One region of the Pseudonocardia sp. Ae717_Ps2 genome, then DNA from elsewhere that is predicted to be linked to it. Evidence: predicted binding sites of a transcription regulator. Region 1 holds the regulator's gene; each other region holds the start of a gene.

Region 1 (5,822 bases):
TCCAGGCCGCCTCGGCGATGCCGCGGAAGAGCTTGCGGGCGTCGACGCGCTCGATGACCTCACCGGTCATCCGGGCACGCAGACCGAAGTCGGTGCCCTCCTCGACCGCGCGCATGAACTCGTCGGTGACGCGGACGGAGTTGTTGGCGTTCTGGTACTGCACCGAGGTGATGTCGGAGCCGCCCAGGTCCATGTCGAAGCCGGCGTCGCGCAGGACGCGGACCTTGGCCTCCTCCTTGGCCTTGGTCTCGACGAACTCCTCGATGTCGGGGTGGTCGACGTCGAGGACGACCATCTTCGCCGCGCGCCGCGTGGCGCCGCCGGACTTGATGGTGCCCGCGGAGGCGTCGGCACCGCGCATGAACGAGACCGGGCCCGAGGCGGTGCCGCCCGAGGACAGCAGCTCCTTCGACGAGCGGATGCGCGAGAGGTTCAGGCCGGCACCGGAGCCGCCCTTGAAGATCAGGCCCTCCTCGCGGTACCAGTTCAGGATCGACTCCATGGTGTCGTCGACCGAGAGGATGAAGCAGGCGCTGACCTGCTGCGGGCTGGCGGTGCCGACGTTGAACCACACCGGCGAGTTGAAGCTGAACACCTGGTGGATCAGCATCCAGGTCAGCTCGTGGTCGAAGATCTCGGCGTCGCCCTCGGTGGCGAAGTAGCCGTGCTCGAGACCGGCCCGCTTGTAGGTGCCGACGACCCGCTCGACGAGCTGCTTCAGGCTCGACTCACGGGTGTCCGAGCCCACCGCGCCGCGGAAGTACTTGCTGGTGACGATGTTGGTGGCGTTGACCGACCAGCTGCGCGGGAACTCGACGCCGCGCTGCTCGAAGTTGACCGTGCCGTCGCGCCAGTTGGTCATGACGACGTCGCGGCGCTCCCACTCCACCTCCTCGTAGGGGTGGACCCCTTCGGTGGTGAAGACACGCTGGACGGTCAGGCCGGGCGCGCGCTTGGCGCCGGTCTTCCCGCGGCTGCGCGCCGGCTTGGTAGCCGCGCTCTCACCGGTGTCTGTCGTCGGGCCCCCGACGGTCTCGGTCATGCATGCCTCCGCACTTGTCACCGTGTACCACCCGCGCGCTGGGGTGCGCGGACGGTCTTCCCCTCCGGTACGACCTGCGACGACGGCCGGTACCGGTCGCCCCCTCGCGGGGTGCGCGCCGGACCCGTGCCGCCGAGCGGCTCACCCGTCCCGGTTGTGGCCGGCCTCGTCGTCGGCTGCTTCCCCGGCAGCCGCCGAACGCAGGTCGGCGATCTCCTTCTCGAAGTCCTCGATGGAGGAGAAGGAGCGATAGACGCTCGCAAATCTCAGGTACGCGACCTCGTCGAGCTCACGCAGCGGCCCGAGGATCGCCAGTCCGACCTCGTGGCTGGGAAGCTCCGCCGCCCCGCGTGCCCGCACGGTCTCCTCGACCCGGTGGGCGAGCTGCTGCAGGTCGTCCTCGTCGACCGGCCGGCCCTGGCACGCCCGCCGAACCCCGCTGACGACCTTCTGTCGACTGAAGGGCTCGGTCACCCCGCTGCGCTTGACGACGGCGAGCACGGCCTCCTCGACCGTGGTGAACCGGCGTCCGCACGAGGTGCAGGACCGGCGCCGACGGGTGCAGGTCCCGTCGTCGGCGGTCCGTGAGTCGATCACGCGGGAATCCGGGTGCCGGCAGAACGGGCAGCGCATGGACGCTCACACCCTCTCCCGTAACGTTCCGGAAACTCTCCGCAGCAATCCATCCCCCCAACCAGTGGCGGAACAACGTCAATGTAACCCCTACATCTAGGGGTCCGCCATCCCGGGGCCCACGCCGCGCCGAGCTTCGCCCGATCGGGATCCGAGCGTTGCACACCACGTTCCGCGACCGGCTCGTCGCCGACGATCATGGAGGGGGACATCGGCGCTGGTGGCGCCGAGGAACGTCACGCGCGGCGCCGTCCGTCGCGCCGCGGGGACCGCGACCGGCGGCCACCCGATGCGGGGACACGCCCTGCCGACGCGCCCGGCGGCTCACCGCCGACGATCCGGCGACATCCCGGCGACCGCCGCCCGACATCCGCGTGCCGGCCCGGCGCATGCCGTCACCCGATGCGACGCCGACACGGCGCCGGATCGCTCCACACCGTCACCGCACCGCCACCGCCGTGACCACGGTCGCCGCGCCGGCACCGCACCACGGCACGCCCGACCGGCTCCGCCCCGGGAGCCCGACACGTCGGCACCGCACCACTGCATGACCCGGGCCGGACACGCCGGCACCACTCCGGGCCACCGGCCCAGCCCACGAGACCGCACCGCGGCCCCGACACTCCTCAGCGCACGGCACCGACCGACGGCACGGCGGCCGCGGGGGCGTTCCAGCCCGCCGCCGCGTCGCCCAGCAGCCCGAGCGCCACCACCGCGGTCGTGGCGCACAGCAGCACCGCGACCCCGGTCAGGAACCGCTCCAGGCGCCCGCGGACCCGGCTGCGGGCCGGGCGGGGGCGGGCCGGGACCAGGCAACGCCGGTCCAGCGGACGGACCGTGCGCGGCGCCGGCACGGCCACCGACCGCGGACCGGACGGCGCCGCGACCCGGGCGGGCCGCACCAGGGTCGCCGTGGAGCCCGGCGCCGAGGTGGTGCAGCGGGGCGTCCGGACCGCGACGTTCGGACCACCGGTGACGCCACGCGGGACCGCCGGACCGACCGGTGCCGCGGTCCGGGCCGCACGCCCGTGAGCCGTCGGACCGTGAGCCGTCGGACCAGGCGCCGTCGGACCGGACGTCGGAACACCGGGCGCCGAGACACCAGGCACCGGGACACCAGGCACCGGGACACCAGGTACCGGGACACCAGGCACCGGGACACCAGGCACCGAGACACCGGCTGCCGAGACACCGGACGCCGTGGCGCGCCGGGAACGGGCGGCGGGGTGCCGCGCGACCGACTCGGTCAGTGCGCGCTCCCGTGCACCGTGGGCGGCCCACCGGTGCGCGGCGCGCGCGACGGCCGACGAGCCGGCACCGGCCGGACCGGCCACACCCTCCGCCGCCCGCACCCGCTCCCGGGCGGCGCGCCGGGCGCGCGAGGTGGGGGTGCCGGGCGCGGGGGCACCGGTCAGGCAGCCGACCGCGCCGTGGTCGCGGATCCGCTCGTCGAGCTCTCGCATGGTTCCTCCTGCCGTCGGACCGCCCGTCCCCCGGGCGGTCTCGTCTCCCCCGCTCCCGACCGGCCCTTCCCCGAGCCCGGTCGAACGGGCGTACGAGCGGTGTAGCACCCGACACCGACAACAACCGCGTCTCCGCAGGTCACCGCACGTGCCGGAGACGCTCTCAGCGTGGCGCGCCGACCGCGGGCGGCACGGCCGGGCCGTGGGCGGCGACGTCGGCGACCACCCCGAGCGCGACGACCGCGGCCGCCGAGGCCAGCAGGACACCCACCGCCGCCACCACGCGGCGCACGGGACCCGGCGTCGGTACGGGCCGCACCGCGCCGGCCGCGGTGCCGACCGGAGCCCGTCCGATGACCGTCATACCCCCGATGACCGCTGCGTCCACGATCGCCACCCCCACTGCCGTTCCCGCTGCCGGTCGCCCCGCGCGGCCGGACGGCGACGCGGACGGCATCCGATCGAACCAGACCGATCGAACTGGTGTTCGATCGAACGCCTGTGCGATGTTCTACCACCACGGCCCGACGGAATCCACGACACGCCCCGGGCGACTTCGAACGCATGTTTGGCGAACGGGCCCGCGACGGCTAGGGTCGTCGCCGTAAGTACCCCGAGGAGGCGAATGCGATGGCAGCGGACGACACCGGACACGGTGGTCCCGGCGTGACCGGCACCGCCGCGGACCGGGGATCCGCGACGGTCCGGGAGTTCCCCGACCCCGCGACCGACACCCGCGGCCTGACCCCGCGGCAGAAGAAGGTCCTGGCCGTCATCCGGGACTGGGTGGACCGGTACGGCTACCCGCCCAGCGTCCGCGAGATCGGTGACGCGGTGGGCCTCACGTCCACCTCGTCGGTGCACCACCAGCTCCGGACCCTGGAGCGCAAGGGCTTCCTCCGGCGCGACCCGAACCGCACCCGCGCGGTCGACGTCCGCAGCCCGGAGCAGATCGCCGGCACCGACGGGTCGGACTCCGACGCCGACACCGCCGAGCTGCGTTCCGCGCGGCCGGCGCCGGCGTTCGTGCCGCTCATCGGCGACATCGCCGCCGGTGGCCCGATCCTGGCCGAGCAGGCCGTGCAGGACGTGTTCCCGCTGCCGCGCGAGATCGTCGGCGAGGGCACGCTGTTCCTGCTCAACGTCAAGGGTGACTCGATGGTCGACGCCGCGATCACCGACGGCGACTGGGTCGTCGTGCGTCAGCAGCCGGTGGCCGAGCAGGGCGAGATCGTGGCCGCGATGATCGACGGCGAGGCGACGGTGAAGACGTTCCGCCGCAAGGACGGGCACATCTGGCTGATGCCGGCGAACGACGCCTACGACCCGATCCCGGGTGACGACGCGTCGATCCTCGGCCGCGTCGTGGCGGTCCTGCGCCGCCTCTGACCTCCTCGGCGGCGCCCGGTTCCCGCGGTCAGCGGGACCGGCGGCGCCGTCCGTGCAGGGACATCGCGACGGCACCGGTCACCAGCAGCACCGCGAGCACCGCCGCCCCGCCCGCGGCGGGCAGCCACGACGGGTACGTGCGGTACTCCGGCACCTCGGCGGGCTGGGCCACGACCGGTGCCCGTGGGCCGGTCGCCGCGGGCACCGCGCCCGGGACGACGGTGATCGCCGCCGCGGTCGGGCCCCGGGCCTCGCTGCCGGAGTGCAATGCACCCCGGCCGTCCGGGGCGATCGCCTCGCCCTGGGCCTCGTCCGGCAACGGCACCGGCAGTGGTGCCCCGCCCAGCGCCGCGACCAGCACGTCGGCCGTCGCCGGTCCGCCGACGGGCAGCGGGAACACCCAGGCGTCGGTGTAGGTCCGCAGCACGGCGGCGCGTCCGCCGTCGGCCCCGGTCGGTGAGACCCCGCCGCCGGTGATCGTGCGGGATCCGGCAGCCCCGAGCGGCCCGCCACCGGTGCCCGACCAGGGCAGCACGACCTGTGCCACCCGACGCAGCGGGACCGGGCCCCCGCCCTCGCGCAGCGGTGCGTCGGGTCGGTACACCCCGGCGGCCCCGGTGGTCTTGTCCACCAGCAGGGGCACGCCGTCGTCGCCGACCAGCAGCGCCTCGACGTCGCGCGGACCGTCCGGATAGTCCAGGTCGTACACGCGTGGCGGCCCGGCCGGGGGCAGCACGACGAGCCGGACCGAGCCACGCTGTGCCCCGTTGTCACCGGTGTCGGCGAGCCAGAGATCCCCGCCCGGCCCGAGCCCGAGGTCCTCGACGTCGGTGACCGGGACGTCGGCCTGCCGGGTTCCGGTGACTGCGCAGCCGGACGGGTCCAGGGTGAACGTCCGCGCGGTCCCCCCGCCGTCGACGATCGCGTGGTACCGCTGCGGGGCTCCGCCGGGCGGGCCCTGCGCGACCAGCCCGGACAGCTCCGCCAGCCGCGGATCGTCGACGGTGCAGACCGGGTGCGCCCCGGGCGGCGGCGCGGCCGCACCCGTGAGCGCACCGGCCAGGCAGAGGACAGTGGTCAGGCAGACGACAATGGTCAGGCGGCGGGCCACGACCCCCGGACGCGGCCGCCCACCCGGCCGCCCATTCAGTGGCCCGCTGCCGTCGCCGGCAGGTCGGCGCCGGTCCCGATCGGGACGGCAGAGCCCGCCACCGCGAACGGCAGCACCGCGGTGCCCAGCTCCGGCTTCACCCGCGCCCGGATCCGGGTGCCGTCGGCGGTGTGGGACTCGGCGA
Region 2 (5,822 bases), 2.0 Mb from region 1:
CGTCGACGCCGTTGATCCGGGTGTGCCTGCCGGGGACCTGGCGGGCGCCGTTGAGCCGGTTCGCCAGCACCGTGGCGAGGATGTCGTTGATCAGCGTCGACTTGCCGGACCCGGAGACCCCGGTGATCGACACCAGGCCACCGAGCGGGATGTCGACGTCGATGCCGCGCAGGTTGTGCTCCCGCGCGCCGACGATGGTCAGCCTGCGGTCGTGGTCGAGCACCCGGCGCTCGGGCAGCGGGATCGACTTGCGCCCGGACAGGTAGGCGCCGGTCAGCGAGGTGTCGTGCGACTCCAGGTCGGCGATGGTGCCCGAGTGCACGACGCGGCCGCCGTGCTCGCCGGCGCCGGGGCCGATGTCCACCGCCCAGTCCGAGGCGCGGATGGTGTCCTCGTCGTGCTCGACGACGATCAGCGTGTTCCCCAGCTCCTTGAGCCGGGTCAACGTGTCGATCAGCCGCCGGTTGTCGCGCTGGTGCAGCCCGATCGACGGCTCGTCGAGCACGTAGAGGACCCCGACCAGGCCGGAGCCGATCTGGGTGGCCAGCCGGATCCGCTGCGCCTCGCCACCGGACAGCGTGCCCGCGGCACGGTCCAGCGACAGGTAGTCCAGCCCGACGTCGAGCAGGAAGCCCAGCCGGGCCTGCACCTCCTTGAGCACCGCACCGGCGATCATCGCCTGCCGGTCGTCGAGCACCATGCCGTTCAGGAACTGTGAGCACTCGGCCACCGACATGTTCGACACCTGCGCGATCGACCGCTCCCCCAGGTCGCGGTGCGGCAGGGTCACCGACAGCACCTCGGGACGCAGCCGGGCGCCGTTGCACGCCGGGCAGGGGATGTCGCGCATGTAGCCCTCGTAGCGCTCCCGCTGCGACTCGGACTCGGTCTGCTCCAGGCGACGCTCGAGGAACGGCATCACGCCCTCGAAGTTGGCGTAGTACGAGCGCTCGCGGCCGTAGCGGTTGCGGTAGCGCACGTGGACCTGGTCGTCGCTGCCGTGCAGGACCGCCTTCTGCGCGGCGGCGGGGAGCTTGCGCCAGGGGGTGTCCATCCGGAACCCGACCGCGGTGGCCAGGCCGGACAGCAGCCGGCCGAAGTAGTCCGCGTTGTGTCCGGACGACCAGGGCGCGATGGCGCCGTCGCCGAGGGACAGGTCCGGGTCGGGGACGACCAGCTCCGGGTCGACCTCCTTCTTGATGCCGATGCCGGAGCAGGCCGGGCAGGCGCCGTAGGGCGAGTTGAAGGAGAAGGTGCGGGGCTCGAGGTCGTCGACGGCGAGGGTGTGCCCGTTCGGGCAGGCCATCTTCTCGGAGAAGCGGCGCTCGCGCTGCGGGTCGTCGTCGGGCAGGTCCACGAAGTCCAGCACGACCAGGCCGTCGGCCAGCCGCAGCGCGGTCTCCACCGAGTCGGTGAGCCGCTGCTTGGCCGTCGCCTTCACCGAGAGCCGGTCGACGACGACGGCGATGTCGTGCTTCTCCTGCTTCTTCAGCTTCGGCGGGTCCGACAGCGGGTGGACCGTGCCGTCGACGAGGACGCGGGAGTAGCCCTGGGCCTGCAGGTTCCCGAACAGGTCGACGAACTCGCCCTTACGGGTCCGCACGACCGGCGCGAGCACCTGGAAGCGGCTGCCCTGCTCCATCTCCAGCACCTGGTCGACGATCTGCTGCGGGGTCTGCTTCTCGATCCGCTCGCCGCAGGTCGGGCAGTGCGGGATGCCGGCGCGCGCGTAGAGCAGCCGCAGGTAGTCGTGGATCTCGGTGATCGTGCCGACCGTCGAGCGCGGGTTGCGGTTGGTCGACTTCTGGTCGATCGAGACCGCCGGGGACAGGCCCTCGATGAAGTCCACGTCGGGCTTGTCCATCTGCCCGAGGAACTGGCGCGCGTACGCCGAGAGGGACTCGACGTAGCGCCGCTGCCCCTCGGCGAAGATCGTGTCGAACGCGAGGCTGGACTTGCCGGACCCGGACAGCCCGGTGAAGACGATCATGCTGTCGCGGGGCAGGTCGATGTCGATGCCCTGCAGGTTGTGCTCGCGCGCACCGCGCACGACCAGCTTCGGCCCCTCCGGGACCGGCGACGCGCCCGGGGACAGGGCGGTGCCGGCGTCGCGGCGGTCGGTGCTGTGGTCGCTCACGTTGCGCGCCTCCTGGGGTGGCGGTGCCGTCCGGGTCGGACCCGGTTGTGACGCCCGCGGGCTGACGGACATTCCCGGACCGGGCACCCGTGGCCGGTGAGGTTCGTCCCCTCGTCCGCCGTCGATGCTAGGTGCGACCCCCGACAGGAACCCGGTGAGCGGGGCCCGGCGGTGGTCCGGCGCGGTGGATGCACCTCGGTACGCGCCGGTCGGTCCACCGCGCACGGTACTCGCACGCCTGTTCGATCCGTCAGCGGCCCCGTGCGTGCGACCGGCGGGTTCTCCCCACCGCGGGATGTCGGGACGGGCCGCTACCCTCCCGCTCGTGGACGTCCTGGAGAACTACACCGGTCACACCGAGCCGGGCGGCGCGGCCATCCGCCGCGACCTGGAGCGGCTGAGCATCAGCAAGATCTCGGTCGGCGAGATGGACAACAACGCCTACCTGCTCGTGTGCAAGCAGAGCAACGAGGCGCTGCTGATCGACGCGGCGGCCGAGCCGACCCGCATCGCCGACCTCATCGGCGCCGCGGACGAGCGCCCGGACCTGCGCCACCTGGTCACCACCCACCGCCACGCCGACCACTGGCAGGCGCTGGGCGCGATCGCGGGCATGTTCGAGCCGCGGCTGATCGCCCACCCGCTGGACGCGCCGGAGCTCCCCGCCCCGATGGACGAGTTCGTCGAGCACGGCGACACGATCGCCTTCGGTGAGATCGAGCTGGAGGTCATCCACCTGCGCGGGCACACGCCGGGCTCGGTGGCGCTGCTCTACCGCGGGGAGGACCGGCCGCACCTGTTCACCGGGGACAGCCTGTTCCCGGGTGGGCCGGGCAAGACCTGGTCGGCGGAGGACAACGCGCAGCTGATCAGTGACCTCGAGGAGCGGGTGTTCGACCGGCTCGACGACGACACCTGGTTCTACCCGGGCCACGGTGACGACTCGACGCTCGGGGCGGAGCGGCCGAGCATCCCCGAGTGGCGGTCACGGGGCTGGTGACCCTCGGCGTCACGCCGGGCCGCTGCGGGCGTAGCGGCCGGGCGTGACACCGACCAGCCGCACGAACCGGCGGTGCAGGTGGGCCTGGTCGTGGAACCCCACCGCCGCGGCGGCCGCGGCCGGCGGCGTCCCGTCCAGCAGCAGCGACCGCGCCCGCTCGACGCGGCGGGCGTCGAGGTAGCGGTGCGGCGGGAGCCCGAAGCGGCGCGAGAAGGTGCGGACCAGGTGGCCGGGGTGGGCGTGCAACAGGCGCCCGGCCTCGGCGAGGGTCACACCGTCGACGAGCCGGGAGTCGAGCAGGTCCCGCAGCCGGCCGGCCAGGTCCGTCGGCGGCGCCGGGCCGGGCCCGGCGGTCGGGTCCAGGTGCCGGGCGAGACGTTCGGCGACGAGTGCGAGGCGGCTCTCGGCGTGCAGCTCCTCCCCCGGCACCGCCAGCGCGCGGTGCAGCTCGTCGAGCCTGCGGCGCAGGAGGGGGTCGGCCACCCCCGGCCGGTCGACCGCGGGGCCGACCAGCCCGTCCGTCCCGGACGCCCCCGGGTCGAGGGCGGCGGGGTCGAGGTAGAGGACCCGCTTGCGGAAACCGGAGCCGCCCGCCGCGCGTCCGTCGTGCGCGACCAGCGGCGGCAGCAGCGTCATCGGGGCCTCCTCGGTCCCGTGCGGTCGCCGGTCCAGGTCGTAGCGCACGGCGCCGTCGTCGACGATCAGGACCGTCCACGTGGAGTGCGCGTGCAGCGGGTACCGGTGCCGGACGAAGCGCGCGTGCAGCACCTCCGTGATGCCCGGCACGCGCTGCGGCCGCCAGGCGGTGACGGCCTCGCCCGCCGCCCGCGAACCGGTTCCGGACATGTGCGGAACGTACAAGAGTGCAGGGGTCCTGCCGCCCGAGGATCGACGGCGTGACCGACACCGCCCTGCTCCCCGTCTCCTCCGATCGCCCCGCCACCAAGATCGCCGTCGTGCTGCGTGACGACCTGCTCGGCTGGCAGGTCGCGAACGTGACCGCCTTCCTCGCCGCCGGTGTCGCCGCCGGTGTCCCCGAGCTGATCGGCGAGCCCTACGCCGACGCCGACGGCACCGCCTACCTGCCGACCCTCGGTCTGCCGGTGCTCGTGCGCGCCGGGGACGCGACGACGCTCGCGGCCTGCCGGGCCCGGGCGGTCGGCCGCGGACTGCCGGTGGCGGTGTTCACCTCCGCGATGTTCGGCACCGGCAACGACCACGACAACCGTGCCGTGGTCGCGGTGGCCCGGGCCGAGGAGCTCGACCTGGTCGGGCTGGCGCTGCACGGGCCGCGCAACGCCGTCGACAAGATCCTCAAGGGGACGACGACCCATCCGTGACGGCCGGTGCGGCCAGCCCGGCGTCGTCGAACAGCTCCCGCCAGCGCGCCGCCGGGAGCCGGTCCAGCGGCCGGTCGGCCGACGCCCACGCCGCGGCGACGACCTCGGGCAGCAGGTCCGCGCCGACCAGCCCGGCGTCGGTGAGCTCGGCGAGCAGCTGCGGCACGCGGTGCCCGCCCACCCGGGCGACGGCGGCGTCCCAGTCGGCGCGGGTGAGCGGGCGGTCGCGGTCGAGCAGCGCGTTGACGGTGATCTCGTACAGGGCCTGGCTCACGCCGCCAGGATGCCCCCTCAGCCCAGTTCCTCCAGCGCGAGCCCGGTGGAGCGCGGACCGAGCAGGCCGACATCGAGACAGAGCAGCACGATGAGCCCCGCGGCGCCACCGAACACCGCGACCGGCCCGGCCGTGGCCAGCAGCGGGACGGCGACGAACGGGAGGAACGCCGACGTCGCACGGGACAGCGAGTAGGCGATCCCGCCCGCGGTGGAGCGGATCGTCGTCGGGAAGATCTCGGCCTGGTAGATGTGGAACGCGTTGGAGAACACGTTGCTCACCGCGGTCAGCGCGAACCCGGAGCCGACGATCACCAGCGGTGTCGACCCGGCCGCGAACACGATGCCGAGCACTCCGATCGCCAGCGCCGAGGCGATGATCAGCCACTTCCGCTCGAACCGTTCGACCAGCGGGACCGAGGCGAGCGAGCCCAGCGGGTACCCGGCGAAGCTCAGCGCGGCGTAGCCGAGGGACTCGGTGACGTCGAAGCCCTTGGCCACCAGGACCAGCGGCGCGAGCGTGCCGAAACCGTAGTAGGCGACGGTCTGGAGCACCTGGAAGATCAGGAGCATCACCGTGCGGGTGCGGTAGACCCCGCTGAAGGCGATCCGCAGCACCGCGACGGTCGAGCCGGCCCGCGGCCCCCCCGAGTCGGCCGTGGACACCTCCCCCTCGACCGGGGCGCCGGCCCGCCGGGCCACGTCCGCCGCAACGGCGGCGGCCTCCTCGCGCCGCCCGTGGGCGACCAGCCAGCGCGGGGACTCGGGCAGCACGCGGCGCAGCATCAGTACGAAGAACGCGCCCAGGCCCCCGGCGACGAGCAGCCAGCGCCAGCCGTCGACGCCCGCGATCGACTGCGCCGCGACGAGCCGGCCGCCGAGCAGCGCGGCCACCGGCACCCCGAGGAAGCCGACGGTGTACGCCCACGCCGTCCAGCGGCCGCGTACCCGCCGGGGCAGGAACTCGGCCAGGTAGGTGTCGACGAGCACCAGCTCGGCGCCCAGCCCGAGGCCCGCGAGGAAGCGCAGGACGAGGAAGGTCTCCAGGTTCGGCGAGAACGCCGCCGCCACG
Region 3 (5,822 bases), 310 kb from region 1:
TCCGCGGCGACCTACATCCCCGGGCACGGCTCCGGCCCGTTCCGCGCGCTGATCGACGCCTCGGGCCCGCGGTTCGCCGCGCTGCCCGCGCTGCTCGGCACGCCACCGCTGCTGAGCCCGCGCCCGGTCCTGCACGTCGCCGACGACGACCTGGCCGCCGACCACCTCGCCACGACGGTGCGCGAGCAGCACGGCGAGCCCGGCGCCCCGGTCGCGCTGGACCCCGAGCAGGCCTGGCGACGCGTGCCGGTGCTGCGCCGGGCCCCGCGTGCGGCCGCGTGGACCGCCGGTGCCTGCGACGTCGACACCGCCGCCCTGCACGACGGCTACCGGCGCGGGCTGCGCGCCCGCGGCGGCACCGTGCTGCGCGGGGCCCGGGTGGCCGCGCTGGAGCGGGACGGCTCCGGCTGGACCGCCACGACGGCCGCCGGGCACCGGGTGCGGGCGGAGACGGTCGTCGACGCGGCCGGCGCCTGGGCCGACGCGGTGGCGGCACTCGCCGGCGTGCCCGGTGCCGGACTGACCCCCTACCGGCGCACGATCGCGGCGTGCCCGGTCGCCGACCCGTCGGTGCTCACCGTCGACGGCGCCGTCCTGCCGATGGTCGTCGACGCCGCCGAGCGCTGGTACCTCAAGGCCGAGGCGGACACGGTGCTCGTCTCCCCGGCCGACGAGACCCAGGCCGAGCCGGGCGACGCCCGTCCCGACGAGCTCGACGTCGCCCTCGCCCTGGACCGGGTGGGCGCGGCGACCACGCTGGGGCTGCGGTCTGTCCGGACCGCGTGGGCGGGGCTGCGGACCTTCGCCCCCGACCGTGCCCCCGTGCTGGGTGCGCGCCCGGAGCACCCCGGCTTCTTCTTCGTCGCTGGGCAGGGCGGGTCGGGCATCGAGTCCGCGCCGGCGCTGGCCGCGCTGGCCGCGTCGGTCGTCCTCGGCCGGCCGTCGCCGGCCGACATCGATCTCGACCCGGCTGCGTGCTCCGTCACACGATTGACGTAAGCGCTCGCTTACCACCGGCTGGCACGATGGACCCATGGCGCTGACCACCACCGGCACCGAGACGCACGACCTGTTCTCGGGCGACTTCTGGACCGACCCGCACCCCGCCTACGCGGCCCTGCGCACCGAGGAGCGGGTGCGGGAGCTCGCACTTCCGGACGGGAAGGTGTGGCTGATCAGCCGGTACGCCGACGTCCGCGCCGCGTTCGTCGACCCGCGGCTGAGCAAGGACTGGCGGTACACGCTGCCCGCCGACCAGCGCGAGGGCCAGCCGGCCGCGCCGATCCCGATGATGATCCTGATGGACCCGCCGGACCACACCCGGCTGCGCAAGCTCGTCGGCCGCTCGTTCACCGTGCGGCGGATGAACGACCTGCAGCCCAGGGTCGAGGAGATCACCCAGGAGCTGCTCGACGCGCTGCCTGCCGAGGGCCCCGTCGACCTCATGCGCCAGTACGCGTTCCTCGTCCCGGTGCTGGTCATCTGCGAGCTGCTGGGCGTGCCCGCCGAGGACCGCGACAAGTTCTCCGCGTGGTCGTCGGTGCTGGTCGACGACTCCCCGCAGGAGGAGAAGTTCGCCGCGATGGGCAGCCTGAACGGCTACCTCGCCGAGCTGATCGAGCGCAAGCGCACCGAGCCCGACGACGCCCTGCTCTCCGGCCTGCTCGCCGTCAGCGACGCCGACGGCGACCGGCTGTCCTCCGAGGAGCTCGTCGCGATGGCGACCCTGTTGCTCATCGCCGGGCACGAGACCACGGTCAACCTGATCGGCAACGGCGTGCTCGCCCTGCTGACCCACCCCGAGCAGCACGCCCGGCTGAAGGCCGACCCGTCGCTGATCAACTCGGCGGTGGAGGAGTTCCTGCGCTTCGAGTCCCCGGTCTCCAACGCCCCGATGCGCTTCGCCAGCGAGGACGTCGAGTACTCCGGGGTGACCATCCCCGCCGGATCGACCGTGATGCTGGGGCTCGCCGCGGCGAACCGGGACCCGGAGTGGCTGGCGGACCCGGATCGCCTCGACATCACCCGGGACTCCTCGTCCGGGGTGTTCTTCGGGCACGGCATCCACTTCTGCCTGGGCGCGCAGCTGGCCCGCACCGAGGGGCGGGTGGCGATCGGCAAGCTCATCGCGCAGCGACCGGACCTGGCGCTGGCCGTCGACCCCTCGGAGCTCGTCTACCGCGAGTCGACGCTGGTCCGGGGCCTGTCCCGGCTGCCGGTCACGCCGGGCGCGCCCGCCTGAGGGACGCGCCGCCGCCGGACGCGACCGAGGGGGCGCGCCCGGCGGGGCCGGCGTGGACCCGGCGGGGCGGCCGTCGGTGCAGCGGGTCGGGGTCAGCGCAGCGGAGCGCCGGTCTTCTCCCGGACCTCGTCGGCGGTGACGCCGGGCGCGGTCTCGACCAGTGCGAGCCCGTCCGGCGTCACGTCGATCACGGCCAGGTCGGTGACGATCTTCGTGACGCAGCCGAGGCCGGTGATCGGCAGCGAGCACCGCTCCACGATCTTGGGGGACCCGTCCTTGGAGACGTGGTCCATCATCACGATCACCGAGCGCGCGCCGTGGACGAGGTCCATCGCGCCGCCCATCCCCTTGATCATCTTGCCGGGGATCGCCCAGTTCGCGAGATCGCCGTTCGCGGCGACCTCCATCCCGCCCAGGACGGCCACGTCGAGCTTCCCGGCCCGGATCTGGCCGAAGCTCTCGGCGGAGCCGAAGAAGGCGGCACCGGCGGCGACGGTGACGGTCTCCTTGCCGGCGTTGATGAGGTCGGGGTCGACCTCGTCGTCGGTGGGGTAGGGGCCGACGCCGAGGATCCCGTTCTCCGAGTGCAGCACGACCGTCCGGCCCTCGGGGATGTGCCCGGGGACCAGGGTCGGCATGCCGATGCCGAGGTTGACGTACGCGCCGTCGGGCAGCTCCGCCGCGACCCGGGCGGCCATCTCGTCACGGTTGAGGGCCATGGTCAACGCACCGTCCTGAACTCGACCGGCTTCTCGACGTCGGGGACGTGCAGCACGCGGTGCACGTGGATGCCGGGGGTGTGGACCTCGTCGGGGTCGATCTCCCCGGGCTCGACCAGGTGCTCGACCTGGGCGATCGTCGTCCGCCCGGCCGCGGCGCAGTCCGGGTTGAAGTTGCGCGCCGCGCGCCGGAACACCAGGTTGCCGTGCCGGTCGCCCTTCCAGGCGTGGACCAGCGCGAAGTCCGGGGTGAGGGCACGCTCGAGGACGTAGGTCACGCCGTCGAACTCGCGGGTCTCCTTCGCCGGGGACTCGACGGCGACCGAGCCGTCGGCCGCGTAGCGCCAGGGCAGCCCGCCCTCGGCGACCAGCGTGCCGACCCCGGCCGGGGTGTAGAACGCCGGGATGCCCGCGCCGCCGGCCCGCAGTCGCTCGGCGAGGGTGCCCTGCGGGGTCAGCTCCAGCTCCAGCTCGCCGGCGAGGTACTGGCGGGCGAACTCCTTGTTGTTGCCGACGTAGGAGCCGATCGTGCGCCGGATGCGCCCGGCGGCGAGCAGGGTGCCCAGGCCGAAGCCGTCGACGCCCAGGTTGTTCGAGATCGTCTCCAGGTCCGTCGCGCCCTGTTCCAGCAGCGCCGCGATCAGCACCGTCGGAACCCCGGACATGCCGAACCCGCCGACCGCGAGCGACGCCCCGTCGCCGATGTCGGCGACCGCCTCCGCGGCGGATGCCACCACCTTGTCCATCACTCACCTCCGTCGCCGACGACGGTACGCGGCGTACGACAGACGCACAAGTGTTCGCTCTGCGAACACTGCCGGAGTGGCGTCCACGCGCCGAGATGCAGCTCAGCGGGGCCCGAGGGTGCCCCGTACCCCGCTGAGCTGCATCTCGACGACCGCCGCCGTCGCGGCGCACCGTCGGTCGGGCGGGCGCGGCGCGGGTCAGGCCGGGGCGGGGGCGGTGTGCGGGTCGCCGACGGCGATCTCCCCGCCCGCGGCGACCTCGGCGTACACGCCCGCGCACGCCCAGACCCCGCCGATCTGCGGGATCTCGATGCGGTTGTGCTTCGCGATCGTGCGCAGGGTGTCCGGGTCGTCGGGCAGGTCGCCCTGGGGGAGCGTCGTCATGACGCACCGCATGGTGGCGAAGGAGAAGGAGACCCGGACCTCCTCGCCGATCGTCGACGTGCTGCCCGGCCAGTCGTTCTCGACGAAGCCGTGGCCGCCGTCGGGGGATGAGTCGGCGCGGAGCACGATGTTCGGCCGGTAGCGCAGCGCGTCGAAGGTCGCCTCCGGCGCGAGCTCGCGGAGCCGGTCGAGGGTGGACTCGGTGAGCACGTGCAGCGACGACAGGTCGAAGAACGTGCCCGGCGCCCCGAACGCGGAGATGTCGAACCGGCTGATGGCCTCGCCGGAGTCCTCGTGCCGGGTCGTCGTGGCGTCGATGAGCGCGCGCGGGGCGAGCTGCTGCGGGGTGAGGCCCTCGATGTCGGGCCACAGCTCCTCGAAGTGGCTGCCCTCCGGCGGGACCGAGACCAGCGACACGTCCCGCCCGAGCGCGGCCGACAGCGCGGTGTCCAGGCCCTCGTCGTCGCTGCGCAGGACCGAGCCGTCCGGGAAGGTGATCTCGACCGGCGGCAGCGGCTCCCCGGGCACCGGCTCGGCGACGAACCGGGCCGCGAAGCCGAGCAGTCCGAGCCAGCGCCTGGGCACCTTGGCGCTGGCGATGCTCCCGGTCTCGGTGTCGAGCACCGCATAGGCGCGGTCGCCCAGCAACCCCCGCCCGCTGACGGTGGCCCGGGTCAGGGACTCACCGAGCATGGACTTGACCGGGTACCGGTACAGCGCGACGACCGTCATGTCCGGTGTATATCGGCCCGTCCGCGTCCCCGGCACGGGTCGGACGGAGGGGGCCGCCCGGCCGGGTCTCAGCTGAGGGACTGCCGGGGGAGGGTCGCCGCGGATGCGCCGTCCCGCCCTGTCGGACCACCCGTTCGGCTCAGCAGGGCGACCCGGAGCTCGTCCGCGGAGTCGTAGACGGTGTCCGCGCCCGCCGCGACCAGCTCACCGGGCTCGGCGTAGCCCCAGCCCGCGCCGACGCAGCGCAGGCCGTGCTCGGCGGCGCCCTCGACGTCGTGCAGCCGGTCGCCGACCATCAACGGCTCGTCGGCACCGGACGGGTGCCCGAGCCGGCGCAGGGCCTCGGCGACCACGGCGCCCTTGGTCGGCCGGTCCGCGGTGCGCGTGTCGCCGACGATCTCGGTGAACAGGTCGGTCCAGCCGTGGTGGGCGATGATCCGCCGGGCCGGCGGCTCGGCCTTGCTGGTGGCCAGGGCCATCGTCACGCCGGCCGCGGACAGCGCGCGCAGCAGCTCCTCGACGCCGGGGTACGGAGTGCAGTCCAGGCAGCCGTCCTCGTCGCCGTAGATCCGCCGGTACACCGGCAGCACCGCGGCGGCGCCCTCCTCGCCGAGGATCGGGGGCAGGCTGCGGTACAGCGGCGGGCCGAGCAGGTGGGTGCCGAGCGCGGACTCGGGGACGTCCAGGCCCACCTCGTCGATGGCGCGGCGCATCGAGCCGAGGATGCCGGGGGCGGAGTCGACGAGGGTGCCGTCGAGGTCGAGCAGGATGTGGGTCAACACGTCGGGCCATTCTGCCTGCCGGGCGACGCGGGCGTCCTCCTCCCCGGCGGTCGCAAGCCGTACGCTCGTACGCATGGCGAACACGTTGCTCGGGCCCCTGTCCGGTACCGACCGGGTCGACGGCCTGCTCGACGACGGCGCGTGGATCGCCGCCCTGCTGGAGGTCGAGCTGGCGCTGTCGGCCGTCGCCGCCGAGCAGGGCGCGGTCGCCGAGCAC

What was found. The regulator LexA, encoded in region 1, represses DNA repair genes until DNA is damaged. The targets are predictions, from matches to a motif close to CGAACACGTGTTCG.
Region 2: the regulator LexA is predicted to act here: its motif matches at 2,369-2,382, upstream of uvrA (excinuclease ABC subunit UvrA).
Region 3: the regulator LexA is predicted to act here: its motif matches at 3,751-3,764, upstream of Ae717Ps2_RS17070 (CoA transferase subunit A).

The regions. Positions count from the first base shown of each region.
Region 1 is NZ_MCIS01000001.1:4,046,447-4,052,268, forward strand. It holds gene Ae717Ps2_RS18520 (vitamin B12-dependent ribonucleotide reductase) at 1-1,042, opposite strand, end outside; gene nrdR (transcriptional regulator NrdR) at 1,184-1,675, opposite strand; gene Ae717Ps2_RS18530 (hypothetical protein) at 2,302-3,138, opposite strand; gene Ae717Ps2_RS18535 (hypothetical protein) at 3,302-3,526, opposite strand; gene lexA (transcriptional repressor LexA) at 3,769-4,527, shown strand; gene Ae717Ps2_RS36225 (hypothetical protein) at 4,556-5,638, opposite strand; gene hflX (GTPase HflX) at 5,674-5,822, opposite strand, start outside.
Region 2 is NZ_MCIS01000001.1:2,090,203-2,096,024, reverse strand. It holds gene uvrA (excinuclease ABC subunit UvrA) at 1-2,095, opposite strand, end outside; gene Ae717Ps2_RS10005 (MBL fold metallo-hydrolase) at 2,463-3,137, shown strand; gene Ae717Ps2_RS10000 (AraC family transcriptional regulator) at 3,147-3,983, opposite strand; gene Ae717Ps2_RS09995 (DUF2000 domain-containing protein) at 4,034-4,477, shown strand; gene Ae717Ps2_RS09990 (hypothetical protein) at 4,452-4,751, opposite strand; gene Ae717Ps2_RS09985 (MFS transporter) at 4,769-5,822, opposite strand, start outside.
Region 3 is NZ_MCIS01000001.1:3,734,603-3,740,424, reverse strand. It holds gene Ae717Ps2_RS17085 (FAD-binding oxidoreductase) at 1-999, shown strand, start outside; gene Ae717Ps2_RS17080 (cytochrome P450) at 1,034-2,242, shown strand; gene Ae717Ps2_RS17075 (3-oxoacid CoA-transferase subunit B) at 2,335-2,961, opposite strand; gene Ae717Ps2_RS17070 (CoA transferase subunit A) at 2,964-3,707, opposite strand; gene Ae717Ps2_RS17065 (MOSC domain-containing protein) at 3,906-4,823, opposite strand; gene Ae717Ps2_RS17060 (HAD hydrolase-like protein) at 4,892-5,680, opposite strand; gene Ae717Ps2_RS17055 (lyase family protein) at 5,679-5,822, shown strand, end outside.